DNA from 3 places in the Brevibacillus soli genome. Region 1 is predicted to be linked to each of the others. Evidence: riboswitches for the same ligand, from Rfam matches in the RefSeq annotation. Region 1 holds a riboswitch; each other region holds the start of a gene.

Region 1 (5,468 bases):
CGGATGCAGCATCCCCCAGGAACAGCGTCACAAAGGTATAAACAAGTCCAACCCCGATACAGATGAGATAGATGGAATCCAGCCAGGACACGACTGTCACACCCTTCCAGTTTTTCCTCATCTTTTCATACGGATGACCGGGCAAAAGGTTACATTGATTTGAATGTGAATGGTACATCTCTTATTTCAAGTACTGCAAGTGAATCGGGATATATCTACCCAGACAGGAATAGAACGCCTGTTTTGTGAAAGGTTTGGAAAGATGCGCAGTGCATCCGGCTTCCACACTCCTCTGAATGTCTTCAGGCAGCGCATGGGCCGTTAAGGCAATGACAGGCGTTGGAGATCGTCCATTCTCCATTTCCCAGCGTCGAATCGCCTGCGTCACGCTGTATCCATCCATGATCGGCATCTGAATATCCATGAGTACCACATCGTATGGTTTCGATTGAAAAAGTTCGACTGCCCTCTGTCCATCTTCGGCTTCATCAACTTGTACAGGAAGTTTTGAGAGAAATACCTTGATCAGCTTTCGGTTCTCCTGAGAATCGTCCACCAGCAAGATCCTGACTGACTCCATGTCGACGGGAGAGACTTCCTGTTTTTCCACAGCCTGTTCAACAGAAGCTTCTGTGGAAACTCCGAGAGTAAGGGTAAAGGAGAAAGTACTTCCCATCCCCGGTTCACTTTCAACCGATATCGTTCCCCCCATTTTTTCAATAAGATGTTTGGAGATGGTTAGTCCCAAGCCGCTTCCTCCAAATTGTCTGGAAATGGAAGAGTCCGCCTGGGAAAATTGCTCAAAGATCGTTTCGATATGTTCCCGTGCAATGCCGATACCCGTATCGCGAATGGTAAACAGGAGAGTCGCTTCGTCTTCCGTGCCGCCGACCCGTTCAAGGTGAACCCTGACACTCCCCTGCTCCGTATACTTGATGGCGTTTCCGATGAGATTCACCAATATTTGCCTGAGTCGATCCGAATCTCCCACAACTACAGGCGGGACGGAGGAGGAAACCGAGTACGTCAAGGAGAGCCCTTTCTTCTCCCCAAGAACGGTCAAGAGCTGTGCGGCCTCTTTCATGAAAGTCGAGATGGAAAAGGATCGCTTGTTCAGAGGGATCTTGCCGAATTCCAGCCGCGTAAGATCAAGGAGGTCGTTAATTAATACCAGAAGCGCATTGCCCGCTGTCTGTGCCGTATGGAGATACTCACGCTGTGTGGTTGTGAGTGTGGTCTGCTGCAGCAATTCCAGCATTCCTAACGTAGAGTGGAGGGGTGTTCGCAACTCATGACTCATCATCGCCAAAAAGGTGGACTTCGCCTGCGAAAGCTTCAACGCCTCATCCCTTGCCGCTTCCAGTTCCTTTTCCAATCGGACTCGGTCCGTAATATCTGTCGCATACCCGGCAATTCCCAATACATCAGCATTTTCATGGAGCGGGATGGGTTTGACAACCGCTTGATAAAATTCTTCTCCCACATTGATCTCAAACTGGACCGTTTCCCCATGAAAGGCCTGCAAGAGTTCCCTCTCATGTCTCTTCAGCAGAGGCAGCACCTGATCATAGGGCAGCAGTTGATCCATCAGCGGTTTGCCTCCCATTTTTTCAAGCGATGTCCCTTCCAGATACGTAAACGAGATGGCGCCCTGATCGTTCCGCTGGCACTTGAACAGCAGATTGGGCAGCATGTCCATCGAGCGTTTAAACTGTTCCGCCAGCTCCAGCCGCTTTCGCTCCATACTCAGCAAGTAGATTTGCTTTCTCGTGATTCTCCACAGAATGGCCACCAGGGAGATTCCGGAAACCAGCAGCAAACCGCTGAAGAACAGATTCAAATTAAAGATGGTTGTTTCCAGTCGTTTTTCGTTTTGTACGATAACCAGTACTCTTTGAGCAGGCAACGGGATGTAATGTTTTCGCAGGAAAAGATTGTCTCGTGTGAACGTTTGACTTTGACTCTCGTATGTTTCCAGGAGAAGGGAAATCTTTTCCCTGTCCTGCGGCAGGTAATACTCATTGGAACCATAGAGAATCGGGAGGTCTGTTTGCGGTTCGATCACCCGGTTTTTCCTTCCCTTTAACCAGGCCGGTCCGTTGAGAATACTAATCTCTTCAATATCTTCATACTGTTTATATAATTCGATTATGAATTCGGCAATTCCGGAAAAATTGATTAATCGTTCAAGGTCTCCCGAATGCAGGTACGGGTTGATCATGTATTCCGTCGTACCGTCGTTCCTGAATCACGCGAAGCAGCTTCGTCTGCATCTCAAGGGGCATGTCTCCGATTTCATCGAGAAAAAGGGTGCCGTCGTTTGCCATTTCAAAATAACCGGGCTTTCCATTTTTCTTTGCCCCGGTAAAGGCTCCCTCTTCATAACCAAACTGTTCTGCCTCAAACAAATCCCTGGGTATGGCAGAACAGTTCAGGGCAATGAAGGGACCTTTCCTTCTGTCACTCTCATGATGAACCGCTTGGGCAAACACTTCCTTACCCGTCCCGCTTTCCCCGGAAAAACCGCCCTGCTTGATCATCTTTGGAAGCGCAGGGGGAAATTTACCATTGACGAAGAGAATGAATATCGAAAGCATGTCCAGAAATGGAATTGATGAGTACCATTATCCTCCATCAACATGAGCATTTTGATGGAACCGGGTTTCCTGACGGGTTAAAGCAAACATCATAAAAAAAGCTTCGATTGAAGCCCTCTCGAAGAAGCTGGTTCTTCGTTAGAGGAAACTTTTTATGCGTTCCGGAAAGTTTATTTCAGGACGCTTTCACACGGTGAAGCCCTTAAACTTTCCTACACGATAAGAAAAATCGCTCTACCCGCAAGGCAGAGCGATTTTTTCTTAAAAAACGGATTCGAAACGCAAGACTATTTTCTCGGGAATGGTGCTGTTGCTACAATCACCGTAGTAGCAACGAGAAGAAGGGTGACGAACCATGGCTTGGCCATCCACTTTTGCATAGATCTTCCTCCATTCATGTAGATTGCACCATAACATGACCATTTCGGACGAAGTCCCTGTAGCTTTGCGTCACCCCTTTTCAGGGGTTTTGCCCTTTTCGGTGCTGCTGTTTTTAAAAGCAAGAAGTGTGCCAACCACGGATTCTTCTTGGAATCACGTCTTTTCTCGTTTTCTCAGTGAGAATCTATCTATTTTTTAGAAACCTGTTTATATTTTAGCTGGATCCCCGGCTTTGCTTTCATGAAAGTCCGTCCTTATATCACGTTTCCGATGTAATCAGGTTTGTAATCCGGTTCGCTCAGAGCCTTGATCACCTGATCACGCCGAATCAGGTTGTACAACGGACAGCTGCGAAACTGGTCCAAGGTCACCCAGCCAGACCAGACGATCTGTTCGTCGTCTACACCGCCGGGGATGGGCGTGGAATCCTCCCCTACCGGTCTTGCCAGCACGCCTACGCCTACCGTATGTTTTCCGTCCCCGGATTTATCGATACGTTCGTCCAGCCAAAGCATCCGCACAAATTCCACCAGGACGCCGGTTTCCTCCCACACCTCGCGCCTCGTCGCCTCCGGAATGGTTTCCAGATATTCCACGCTGCCGCCGGGGAGGCTGTAATAAAGCTCATTACCGGACTTTTCTTTAATCAACAAGATGCTTCCCTGATGCTCCACCACGACCGTCACTCGCATCTTAATCGGATTCATCACGCGCCCTCTCCCTCTTGGATGGCAGGGGAACGGGCAAAATCCAGCGAATCTACCTGTGCCAGCCGGAAAACAGCCTCCAAGGCCTCCAAGCCCTCCCGTGCCAAAAATTCCGCCTCCGCTTCGGCGATGGCGTGGATCATCATCATGTGCACCACGTCGCTGCCATTGGTAAAACAGGCAAAGTCCTCCTCCTCAAAATAGGCCGGAGTCACCAGCCCTTTGTTTAACTGCGACCCTTTGGCCACCGGTCCGCACAGCGGAATCACGTCACCGGATTGGAGCGGGAGTCCCTTTTGCTCCCATCGTTTTTGTACCTGCCGGGCTGCATGTCCCAGGATCGGGATCAACCGTGGTTCAAACCGGTACGAGTACATGGCACATTCCGTTTTGCCGGTGCGATGCAATTCCAGCGTAACGTACGTCCACCATCCCCGTTTGCGTGTCGCGGGGAAGACAGCCAGCAGCACATCCGCTTCTTCCGTCTGGTACAAGTCACCTTCACAGCGAAACATTCGCGTACAATGAGAGAGAATCTGGTTTACCACATTCCTATTCATATGAGATATTTCCTCCAAACAGGTATGTACGTGGAAAAAAGCATGCCTTCCGCAAAAGGCATGCTTCTTCCACACTGTCTTACCCGATGGAGCCCTCCATCTCGAACTTGATCAGTCGGTTCATTTCAACCGCGTACTCCATCGGCAGTTCTTTCGTAAACGGCTCGATGAAGCCCATGACGATCATCTCGGTTGCTTCCGCTTCGGTGAGACCGCGGCTCATCAGGTAGAAGAGCTGATCCTCGGACACTTTGGAAACGGTCGCTTCGTGCTCCAGAGTAATGTTGTCGTTCATGATTTCGTTGTACGGAATCGTGTCGGACGTGGACAACTTATCCAAAATCAGCGTGTCGCACTTGATGTTGGACTTGGAGCCGTCCGACTTGCGGCCGAACTGTGCCAGACCGCGGTAGGTCACCTTTCCGCCGTCGCGGGAGATCGACTTGGAAATGATTGTGGACGTGCAGTCCGGAGCCAGGTGAATCATTTTCGCGCCGGCGTCCTGATGCTGTCCTTTGCCCGCAACCGCGATGGAGAGAACGGTGCCTTTGGCGCGTGGCCCCTTCATCACGACGGCCGGATATTTCATGGTCAGCTTGGAGCCGATGTTGCCGTCAATCCACTCCATGGTGGCATCCGCATAGGCAACTGCGCGTTTGGTCACGAGGTTGTACACGTTGTTGGACCAGTTTTGGATGGTGGTGTAGCGGCAGCGACCGCGCTCTTTTACGATGATCTCAACGACTGCCGAGTGCAGCGAGTCCGTGCTGTAAATCGGCGCTGTACAGCCCTCTACGTAGTGAACGAAGGCGTCTTCGTCGACGATGATCAGCGTACGCTCGAACTGACCCATGTTCTCCGAGTTGATGCGGAAGTACGCCTGCAGCGGAGTTTCCACCTTCACGCCTTTTGGCACGTAGATGAAGGAACCGCCGGACCACACAGCCGAGTTCAGAGCCGCAAACTTGTTGTCAGCAGGCGGGATCACGGTAGCAAAGTATTCCTTCACGATATCCGGGTACAGCTTCACCGCGGAATCCATGTCCGTGAAGAGAACGCCTTTTGCCTCCAGGTCTTCCTGCATGTTGTGGTACACGACCTCGGACTCGTATTGGGCCGATACGCCCGCCAGGAACTTCTGCTCCGCTTCCGGAATTCCCAGCTTGTCAAAAGTCGCCTTGATCTCTTCCGGTACTTCGTCCCAACTGCGGCCGGTCTTTTCG
Region 2 (5,468 bases), on a different contig from region 1:
CTCCTGTATGACCTGGGGAATGTCTCCCAAACCGTCGGCAATGCTTTTCCCGCGGAGCAATCCGGCCAGATAATCACTCGTTTTATCCATCACAAAGGTAAATGAGGCATCGCAAATCTCTTCGTTTTCAACGTCGATAATCAACACGCAGCCCACCATCGTGGACACCTCGTAAAGCGTCGTTCCTTTCGGGATCTGAGCAAAACCCGCCGCGAGAACGGTGTTTTTGTCTGCATAATCTGTCATCAATGCGCACCTCTATCCAGATAAATCCTGATGCCAATCTGTCAATTGGCAGGGATCGTCACTTCCACCACGGTGCCCTCTCCCTGCTTGCTCATCATCCGTACATGCCCCCGGTGATTTTGAATGATCCGGTAGCTGATCATAAGACCAAGCCCTGTCCCTTTTTCCTTGGTGGTATAGAACGGCTCGCCCAGTTTGGGAATCAGCTCCTCGGGGATCCCCACTCCGCTGTCTTCAAAGCGGATGACGACCTGATCACCGTGGCGCCGCACGCCAATGACAATGTCGCCGCCATTTGGCATCGCTTCTATGCTGTTTTTCAGAAAGTTGATAAATGCCTGTTTCAACTGGTTTTCGTCGCAGCAAATTGGGGGGATTTCCGTTTCCAGTATCAGTTGAATCTGCACTTTTTTCAAGATCGCTTCCGTATCAAGCAGAGTCACCACATGCCTCAACAGGTTGGCCAAATCCCTCTCCTTGAACGAGGTGGAATGAGGTTTTGCCAGCACCAGCAGTTCGCTGACAATCAGTTCGATACGGGTTAGTTCTGACGACATGATGGAAAAGTACTCCTGCTTCTCTCTGCCGTCCGTCTGCATCAGCTGCAAAAAGCCTTTCAACGAGGTTAACGGGTTGCGTATTTCATGAGCGATTCCCGCGGCCAATTGTCCGACCAGCGTAAGTTTCTCGGAGTTCTGCAGAAGTTCCTGGGTCCGCTTGCGTTCGGTAATGTCTCGAACGATGACGTGCACCGCCGGCTGATCCTTGTAGATGGTCGCTATGCCTTTCACTTCCACGTCTATGATTTTGCCGTCGAGGCGAATGAACTTCTGCTCAATCAGTTCCACTTCCTCGTCTAGCGTTACTTTTTGCAACTGTTCCATTATCGTATCATGGTAGTCATTCTGAATGAATGAAAACAACGGGCGTCCAACCAGTTCTTCCTTGGAACCGGCGCCCAAGAGCTTCATTCCCGCCTTATTGATGTAGACAATCAGGCCATCACGGCAGATCATGACGGTCTCGGGTGAGTGTTCAACCAGGCGGCGGTAGCGCTTCTCTCTTTTCCTCAGTTCTTCCTCGGCGTTTTTCCGCTCGTGAATATCTCGCGAAATGCCAATAAATTCCCTGATTCTGCCGGTTCGCTCGTCGTGTACACCCTTGCAGGTTGTTTCCACCCACTTGAACTCGCCTGCCTTGGACTTGATCCGGTTGGTGACAGTAAAGATTCGCCCATCGGCAAGCAGCATCTGGTGCAGATCGCTGAGTGCCTGTACATCGTCGGGATGAATAAATTCAAACAAGGAGTGACCCAACAGATCGTCGGGCACATATCCCAAGAGGGGATAGCATGCCGGTGAAGCGTACAGACAAATCCCTTCGGGTGAGAACTTGGTGATCATGTCGGAAGAATGTTCGGCAATCAGGCGATACCGTTCTTCGCTTTCCCGCAGCTTCTCCTTTTTCTGGATATCGTGCGTGATATCTCGGGTAATGGCGTAAACGCCTGCAATCTGGCCGTCGGCGACAATCGGGAAATTCTTTATGTAGACCTCAATGGAGTGACCCTGCTTATGGACGATGGTTGTCTCGTATTCTTGCAGGTTTCCTTCCGCCGCCTGCCGGAAATGATAGAGTGTGGCTTCCAGCATGTTCGGCTCAATAAACTGCACAAAGGACATGGACCGCAATTCCTCCAGCAAATAGCCGGTCAGCTTCTCACACATGGCGTTTCCGCCGAGAAAGCGGCCGTCCAGGTCCAATGCGTACACTGCGTCAGGGTTATGCTCAAAAAGCGAATGGTATAGTTGCTCAATCCCTTGATGCTCTCTGAAAAACTGCTTTCGAAGCCCGAATGTTCTTCTTGCAAGCACGTCACTCATAGTTTCCCTACCCTTCTTCCGGACGCAGAAAATGGCTACTCCTTACACGGAAATAGCCATCGGTCTTTTCAAACAGTGAAAAAACCTTTCGGTAACCCGGCCATCTTAGCGAACACCTTAGACCCGTGGCTTTGCGTCCCCATCTTTCAACGGGTTTGCCTTTTCGAAGAATTTTCGTTTGACAAAATATTTTATTGTAGTTCCTATTATACATCCTATCTTTCCAATTTCAATCAGGCGTTTCCAAATTTTTGCTCGTGATCATCCTCGGCTCCCCCACGCATGGAGTTGTCAAAACAGGAAACGTTACTGATTTCGTCAAATTTACTAGCCCGGTCGAGTCATTTCAAACGGACCGAGAATTGATATTCTGTGAGTGTAGGTATCAAGGCTAAAAACAAGGGGGGAGAAAACCTGTTCAGGAAAGGGAACAACCGCAGCATTCACCGCCTTCTGTTGGTGACAGCGATCGCCGTTTGGACGCTTTCCGGACTCGGGATTGCTACCGCTGCTCCAATATCCTTGCAGGCTATGGTTGATCAGGCAAAGCCAGGCGAAACCATAACCATCCCAGCAGGAAAATATGAAGGACCGATTCGGGTTGAGCATCCCGTCGTTTTACAAGCGCAGGGTACAGTTGAGATCATCAGTACCGGCAGTGAGAGCGTCATGACCATCCTCTCCGATCGCGTCACGGTTCGGGGCATTCATATCGTGGACACCCGTTTGAACGGATCCAATGCGTCTCTGGTCGTCAAGGGGAGCCATAATGTCTTGGAGCGCATTACGATTGAAACGATGGGGACAGGAATCCAGCTGCGGGATGCGCACGACAATACCTTGCGGGAGCTGCGTGTGGTGGGAAAAGTGGAAGACAGTGAGCAACCCTACTATAGCGGAGGGCACAATCACGGCGATCAGGCAAACCCGACAGGGAAAGACGCGGCAAAACGTCTGGTGGATCCGGTCAAAAAAGGAAACGGCATTGATTTGGACCAGTCCCATCGGAACCGGATTGTGTCCAGCAGCGTTGACAACATGTTTGACGGAATTTATTTGGAGAATAGTAATTTTAACTATATCGAAAACAATCGCGTGGAAAGATCCCGCTACGGCTATCACTTTATGGGTGTGGAAAACATGTGGTTACTGCACAATACGGGGAGCCAAAACGTGACGGGAGCCATGCTGATGGAAACGACGAAAGCTGTGGTGCGCGACAACCGTTTTGTCAAACAGAGCGATAATCCCAACTCCCAGGGAATCCTCCTGTTTGATGTCACGGACTCGCAGATCGTAAGCAACAGGATCGAGGGAAATCGCGTTGGCATGTATGTGGAAAAATCCAGCGGCAACCGCTTTCTGGGGAACCAAATCAAACAGAACTTTATCGGCATGCAGGTAAGAGAATCGTCGGAAAATGTCGTGACGAAAAACGATTTTGTTTCCAACGTCATTCAAGCCCAAGCCCAAGACAGCAAGAACAACAAGCTGGACGGCAACTACTGGGATAACATGCAGGGCATCGATCTGGATGAAGACGGTCAAAGCAATCTCCCGTACGAAATGAATCCGTTCTTCCTGGCCTTGACCGAAGCAGTACCGCCGTATCAACTGTTCTTTCAAGCCCCCGGATTTGTTTTTTTGGAAGGGTTGTTTACTACCGGTTCGGGGACGACGATCAGGGACGAGGCCCCGTTGATGAGACCGGCATTGGCGCAAATGGAGAGCCCAGAGCCGGTCCAGCATGTAGAGCTACTCGGACTCAGTACGCTGTTGATCTTGGGAACCTGTTTAAACATGTATGTAGGGGTGAGAAGGAAATGAAAAAACTGTGGATGGTGTTCGTAGCGCTGATGACCATTTCCGTACTGATGGCGGGATGCGGCAAGCAAGAGGCACAGCCGGTTGACATAGCGGAGGGCGTTGATAAATGTGAAGTATGTCACATGCACATTGCCAATGACCATCATGCGACGGAAATCGTGCTAAAAGACGGAAAAACGTTGAAATTTGATGATATCGGGTGCATGTATCGCTGGTTGAAGGAAAACGGCAAAGAACAGGTGGATGTTCAGTTTGTTCGTGATTATTACTCACAGGAGTGGGTAAAAGCGGAAAATGGCGCTTATGCCTATGACAAAAGCTTTAAGACACCAATGGGCTACGGAATTTACTCGTTCAAAGACAAATCAACTGCAGAATCGTTTGTAAAAGAACAACATGCCGGCGTGATCATGACTTCCCAGGAGTTGGACAGCCATAGCTTTGAAAGCAGTATGAAGATGCATAAACAGGGGCACGATGGCGGACACAAAAGCTCTGAGCAGCAAAGCACGCACAAATAGTGGAGGAAGTGGCGGGCATGCACGTAGATAAAATCGCAAAACGCGAGGTCAAAATCGGGTTTCGCAACCCATGGGCGTATTCATTTATGGCCCTTTTTTCTTTGTTCACTCTGGCCTTGTTGATCATCCAATCCCAGTCTTACATGGAGGGATACACGTACACAACCGGGAGCATGCTCAATTTGATCCTGTATCTGCTTCCATTGATGACGATGCTGCTCGGCTCTTTTTCCGTTACGGCAGAAAAAGAAGAGGGGAGCTGGCAACTCTTGTCCACCTACTCGCTTACATCGGGGGCGTTTATGTGGGGAAAGTATATCGGACTGGCTGTGGTGCTTGTTTCAATCGTCTGTTTCGGATATGGTTTTTCCGGCCTGATCGGTGTGCTGATCGGGAAAAGCTTTACCGTCTCCGCTCTGCTGTTTTTTCTATTCTTCTCTGTCTGTATCGTCTTGCTGTTTCTTGGCATCGCTCTGATTGTCGGGGCACTTAGCGGCAACCGGTGGCAGGCGCTAACAGTTGGTGTCAGCATCTGGTTTTTCTTTATTCTTGCCTGGCCTTCCTTGCTGATTTCTGTGTTGAGTTTTCTTCCGTACACATGGATAAAACCGGCAATTCAGATCTTGACGTGCTTGAATCCGGCGGAGTTTGTGCGTCTCTTTTCCGTTGTCAAATTGGGAGGAGGCTCAATCTTTGGGCCGGAATACTACCAGTGGATCAACTGGATTGACAGCCCTATGGGAATCATTTGGTTTATCAACCTTTGCACAATTTGGATCGTCGGTTCGATGGCGCTCGCGATTTTTTCCTGGGAAAGAAGGCGATACCGTGACTAAAGCCGGACTGGAAATGATACAGGTAGGAAAGGTGATAAAAGGAAGAACGATTGTGCATCCGTTTGACTTACGGATTGAACCGGGACAGGTAGTCGCCCTTTGTGGCGGAAACGGGGCCGGTAAAAGCACGATCCTGCGAATGATCGTGGGGATTA
Region 3 (5,468 bases), on a different contig from region 1:
GACAAAGGGCTTTTGGTTTATTGACAAAATGATCCTCCAGAAACGTCGTTTCTCTGCGTGAACGCCGCTTTACCTCCAAGGTGTACACGTCCAGTATGGTGGCGACAAGCTGCTCGGAGGATACCGGTTTTACCAGAAACTCTTTCGCTCCGGCCATCATGGCTTTTCGCAAGTAGTCCGGGTCGTCCTGGACAGAGACCATGATGACTGCCGTTTTCGGGGAAACGAGCGAGATCTTCTCCGTCGCCTTCAATCCGTCCAATACCGGCATGTTGATGTCCATCAAAACGACGTCAGGATGCAATTTCAACGTCTTTTCCAAAGCATCCGCGCCGTTTTCGGCCTCGCCGACCACTTCAATTTCATCTTCGAAGGAGAGCAGCTTATTCAGGTTGGTTCTCGTCTCAGCTGAGTCATCCACTAACAATACACGAATCGCCGGCAACTGACTCCCCTCCTATCGCATTAAGGCTGTATTCGTCTGAACGCCAAACGTATTCACGTTTTTCTTGTCCTGCGGGGCCCGCAGCAGAAGGCGGATTTCACCATACGATTCAGCAAAGCCAAGTGATTCCGCTTGCGATGGCGTAACGGCAAGCGTGATGGTGGAGCCCCCCTGTTCCTTCTTGCCGTCCTCTGCCGATTTTTTGGCGTCGTCTTTGCCTTCTGACTGTTGACTTTGAGGTTTTTGATCAATGGGTTCCTCGTGAACTTTTCCCACCGCCAGTACCGGGATGTTTTGCAGAGTCACTTTGACGATGTCCTGAGAAATTTTTAAATCTTCTGCCGTATACGCTACCAGCACGTCCACGCGATCTCCCGGCACAATCAAACCACCTGCTCCTTTGACATTGGAGTACGAAATGCTCATGGCTCTAAGCCCGTCGGGAATTTGCATGGCGAACAGGTTGGAACCCTGGACCTTGGCCACTTTTGGCCGTAAGATGACCTCATCTTCGACAAATGTTTGCAAGCTGACCATTCCAACAACTCCCGACATATCTGTTACGGCATCGGAATGTATGCTTTTCCAGTGGACCTGTACCGGCTTCACCATCTTGTCGGTAATGATCGTGTGCGGCGGAATGGTGGTCGCTGCTACGATAACGGTGCGTGTGGTTTCCTTGGGACTTGCTTCCTTCACTTTTTGCTGCAAAAACATGTAGATCAAATAGGTGGTTACCATCGCACACAAGATGGATATGATCAGCAGGCTTCCCTTTCGTTTCATGGCTTCACCTCGGTTATTCCGTTAATTTTACTGAGTAAACGCCGTAATTTTTCCCTGACCCGAGCTCTCCCGGAGTTACCATGCGTAAAAACCTGCCTGTAATGATCATGTCTCCGCCGCTTCCCTCTGTTCCTTCCAGAAAAAAAGCAGCAAAACCCAAGACGGTGACTGGTTTTTTGCCGTTGACATCGAGGGAGTCAATGACCGGAAGGAACATGATTCTATGGCAGCTGCGGTCGGCGGTTTGATAGGATTGGCACTCGGATCTGTCTATATCTTGATCCATTCGGAATTGAATCGCCCCTTTTACAGGACCGTGATTAATTCCTGTTTTGGTAGGAATTTTGTCTCCAACTTCAATCTCTCCTTCGTACCCGTAGCGAATATTATTCGTCAGAGCACTCGCTCCTCCGCCGCCAAGATCCAGGAAGCCGTAATTACCCGAGTAGCCCTCTCCCGCTTCTTCACTTAGTTCATAAAGCTGACCGTACTTAAACGTCTGATCGGGTACGCCGATCGGCACCAATCCTGTCATCGCTACCGTTGTCCCCGCTCGTGCTTTTGCGTCCGCCCGGACATGGGATGCGTTCACTCCCATGATCTTGGCAAACGAAAGCGATACCGTCTCTTCTCCGTCTGCGGAAATCGTTAGCTTCGCAGGATCTGCCTCCACACCAAACGAGCCCGCGCCGTTTGATTGCACATAGAATCGTGCCGTCTCTTCCGCTTCCGCCTTCGAGTAGATGATTTTCTGAATGCCGGCCAACACGCCAGCATCCAACGCATTTTGCAGCTTTTGCTGCCGTACGTATAACATGCCGACGTCAGCGACGAGAGCAAGGAACAATAAAAAAACAACCATTCCCCCTGCCACGATCAGGCTGACATTGCCGTTTTCCTCACGAAGCAATCGATACCCAATCTTTTTCATTCTCGTTCCATCCTCCTACTCCATTCGCATGGAAATCTCGGAGTTCAGCGATATGGTATCCGGGATCACTCCGCGCAGATAGGGTATTAACAGCGCGTGATCGTAGGTAATGTCAACGGTGACCGTTTCTCCGGCCGTCCTCTCGCTTTCGCTTGGCCGCACTTCATAACGCATGCGTGTTACATCAAGAGACGTCATGTCCTGTTCAATCACGGATTGCAAAACGTCGTTACTGCTGCCCAGACTTGCGTAACGGACCGCATCTCGCGCAGCTTGCTGAACAACGATGTATGCGTGAAACACCCTCCCAAATTCCACAATGCCGCACAAAAGCAGCAGGAGAATGGGCATCACCAACGCCATCTCAACCAGGGCGGACCCTTTTTCATCGCGAATCACAACGCCCCGCCTCCCGACTTCCAGACGTTTCTGCCAATCTCGATCAAGGTACCGAGGCCGATCGCGATTCCATATGGCACTTTTACACCTGTTGTGACACCTTTCAACGACAATCCGTACAAGGCCAGTCTCCAGATTCGCTCGCGCCAAATCGCGTATAATGATAGAAAAAGCCCGACCATACCCATCCACAAACAGGCAGGAAAAAGGAACTGAACCCCCATCCAAGCGCCGATCATCGCGAGCAGTTTTACGTCTCCCGCCCCCATGCCGCCTTTGGCAAAGGGAATGAGGAGAATGAGTACTCCTGCGACAAATCCGATTGCAGTTGGAAGCAAACCGGCGGTCCCTTTTTCCAGCCCGTGAACAAGAAAAGCGGACAGGATACCGGAAAACGTAAGCCAGTTGGGAATTCGTCGGTACCGGAGATCAAGCCACATGGCAACGAACAGGAGAGGTAATAAGACCATCAGATCAATGCCTATCGTCATGCAGAACCGCTCCTTCTTTACCAGGCATCAGGATATAGGAAAGCCCTACCCCAGCGGAGTAGGACTTTCTCGATTAGGGTACGAATAATTGATTAGTTCGTCGGGCTGACTGATGTACCTTGATTTGTTTCGTTGAATGCTTCCAGGATTCTTGTGTAAATTGTCGAAAGACTGACTTGTACTTGACTGAGCGAACTAACCAGAACAATGGCGATCAAAAAGATGGTCAGGCTGTATTCCACCAGGCCTTGTCCGTCTTCTTCCCACACCATTCGATCCATGAACTCTGTCAGGGCAACCAACTTCATTCCTACGGAGCGTTTGTATTCGTAAGGGTGGTGCCGATGTCGCCAAAGATGTTTTCCAAACCGCCTCGCATTGCAGTAAGGCCGCCGATCAGAAGAATGGCAATCAGGCCGATAATCAGACCATACTCCACCATTCCTTGTCCCTCTTCCTCGACAAACATGCGCTTTACGATTTCCATACTTTTTCCTCCTTTTGATATGTGTTTGCAAGCGAATATTGGAGGGCAACCCGGCTGTCTTATCCAGCTGCTCAGGTAGAATGACTGGACGTAGACCCGTGGCTTTGCGTCCCTGACTTTCGACAGGTTTGCCTCTGTATGCTGCTTGCACTCTCACTATACCGTCAAAATATGTCGAATAAACATGCTGAAAGATGGAATTTTATCCCTGCCTGAAGACAGATTTCCAGAACTTACCTCGAGACAATATCTGGAAATACGACGTTCTTCAGACCTCCTTCATCAGTCTCAGGCGATAGTGCGGAAGTAGGACAAGTCTTTATTTTTATTCCATTTACTATTTTTTAACATTTTTTAATGTAGTGCTATGCTCATGTATGTAGATGTCGGTTATTCCGGGAAAAATAGGGCTTGCAATCTAGTTTGAAAGAAACAGGCTATGCAATTCTACCTGGCGAACTGATTAGGAAGGCTCGTCTGATGGGAAAAATGGGGATAAATTGATCGTAGGAGGATGGGAAATGCCTCAGCTTCAGTTGTCCGAAGAAGAATACAACTCCCTGATGGAACGCATCTACAAGATCCTCAACCGCACGGAGGAGCTTGATCACGTGACCCACCACCTGATGTGGGAAGTGTGGCGCGTGCTGCATCACAGCAAACTTTCATAGGGTGTATCCGCTTTCACCCATGCTCCTCCCTCCGCATACTGTGAAGCAAGGGTCATCCCTTGCAACACGAGACAAAGGAGGATGGGAGACATGGGTGTTGATCTTGTATGGCTGCATGGCGTATACGTCCTGTTTGTACTCCTGATCATCGGCATGATGATCATGCGGCGTGATACAAGCCTGGTAAGCATTTTGGGCATCTCTTTCCTCGGTCTCACGGCGACCGGTTCCATCACCGCTTCCGTGGGAGGTATATTTGGCAGCTTCATCTATGCCATCACCGAACTTTTACCTACGATTCTCGTGATTTGTATTATTGTGGCGATGAGCCACGTCCTGACCGAAACGGGCGTAAATGAGACGATGATTCGCCCGATGACCAGGCTGGTGCGAACCCCTGCATTGGCGTACTGGGTAATCGGGATTGTGATGATGGTGATCTCCTGGTTTTTCTGGCCGTCTCCTGCCGTCGCTCTGATCGGGGCCGTGATGCTGCCCGTTGCGCTGCGCGTGGGTCTGCCCGCTCTGGGAGTAGCCGTTGCAATGAACCTGTTTGGCCACGGGATCGCCCTGTCAGGTGACTTCATCATCCAGGGCGCTCCCACCTTGACTGCGAAAGCGGCGGGTATCCCTGTCGAAGATGTGATCTTTGCAAGCGTACCGCTCGTCATCGTAATGGGGTTGGTGACGACCGTCACCGCGTTCTGGTACTTGCGCAAGGATATGAAGAGCGGTCTGCTCAGTGTGAATCAGGAAGTGGCGGCTACTCACGAAGTACAGCCGTCGGAAGCGCGCGTTGCCATCTCTGAGACAGCTCGCACCTGGCTGGCGGCACTGGTTCCTGTGCTCTTTCTACTGGACGTCATGGCGATGTTTTCGTTTGACCTGAAAGGCGGCGACGCGACTGCGCTGGTTGGCGGAACTTCTCTGCTGATTCTCCTGCTCATCACCTTGATCGGACATAAGAGCGCTGCCCTTGAGCAGGTGACAACCAACCTGATCAAAGGGTTCCAGTTCGGATTTAAAGTGTTTGGTCCGGTAATCCCCATCGCAGCCTTTTTCTACATGGGCGACAGCGGGTTTGTGAAGGTGTTCGGGGAAGTGCTTCCAACCGGCTCCAACGGCATTGTCAACGATCTGGGGGTCGCTCTGGCCCACACGATTCCACTCAGCAAAGAAGTGGCCGCCCTGACGTTGACAGCGGTCGGGGTGATTACGGGTCTTGACGGTTCCGGCTTCTCTGGCATTACGCTCGCGG

What was found. Region 1 has a riboswitch for cyclic di-GMP ahead of ACE99V_RS07415 (sigma 54-interacting transcriptional regulator). Riboswitches for the same ligand answer to the same signal wherever they lie in the genome.
Region 2: linked by a shared signal. The riboswitch ahead of ACE99V_RS01940 (PAS domain S-box protein) and the one ahead of ACE99V_RS07415 (sigma 54-interacting transcriptional regulator) in region 1 are both predicted to bind cyclic di-GMP.
Region 3: linked by a shared signal. The riboswitch ahead of ACE99V_RS16365 (Flp family type IVb pilin) and the one ahead of ACE99V_RS07415 (sigma 54-interacting transcriptional regulator) in region 1 are both predicted to bind cyclic di-GMP.

The regions. Positions count from the first base shown of each region.
Region 1 covers NZ_JBIYSM020000013.1:27,186-32,653, forward strand. The annotation lists gene ACE99V_RS07405 (NfeD family membrane protein) at 1-91, opposite strand, end outside; gene ACE99V_RS07410 (hybrid sensor histidine kinase/response regulator) at 182-2,221, opposite strand; partial or broken gene ACE99V_RS07415 (sigma 54-interacting transcriptional regulator) at 2,223-2,516, opposite strand; gene ACE99V_RS07420 (HD domain-containing phosphohydrolase) at 2,585-2,692, shown strand; cyclic di-GMP riboswitch class I at 2,999-3,081, opposite strand; gene ACE99V_RS07425 (NUDIX domain-containing protein) at 3,233-3,685, opposite strand; gene ACE99V_RS07430 (suppressor of fused domain protein) at 3,685-4,245, opposite strand; gene sufB (Fe-S cluster assembly protein SufB) at 4,325-5,468, opposite strand, start outside.
Region 2 covers NZ_JBIYSM020000003.1:46,903-52,370, reverse strand. The annotation lists gene ACE99V_RS01945 (DUF3870 domain-containing protein) at 1-246, opposite strand, end outside; gene ACE99V_RS01940 (PAS domain S-box protein) at 288-2,129, opposite strand; cyclic di-GMP riboswitch class I at 2,217-2,299, opposite strand; gene ACE99V_RS01935 (right-handed parallel beta-helix repeat-containing protein) at 2,502-3,956, shown strand; gene ACE99V_RS01930 (nitrous oxide reductase accessory protein NosL) at 3,953-4,477, shown strand; gene ACE99V_RS01925 (ABC transporter permease) at 4,495-5,313, shown strand; gene ACE99V_RS01920 (ABC transporter ATP-binding protein) at 5,327-5,468, shown strand, end outside.
Region 3 covers NZ_JBIYSM020000042.1:34,201-39,668, forward strand. The annotation lists gene ACE99V_RS16335 (CpaE/TadZ family protein) at 1-445, opposite strand, end outside; gene cpaB (Flp pilus assembly protein CpaB) at 458-1,231, opposite strand; gene ACE99V_RS16345 (pilus assembly protein TadG-related protein) at 1,245-2,162, opposite strand; gene ACE99V_RS16350 (TadE family protein) at 2,178-2,561, opposite strand; gene ACE99V_RS16355 (A24 family peptidase) at 2,558-3,052, opposite strand; gene ACE99V_RS16360 (Flp family type IVb pilin) at 3,145-3,360, opposite strand; gene ACE99V_RS16365 (Flp family type IVb pilin) at 3,363-3,539, opposite strand; cyclic di-GMP riboswitch class I at 3,581-3,682, opposite strand; gene ACE99V_RS16370 (hypothetical protein) at 4,061-4,210, shown strand; gene ACE99V_RS16375 (hypothetical protein) at 4,301-5,468, shown strand, end outside.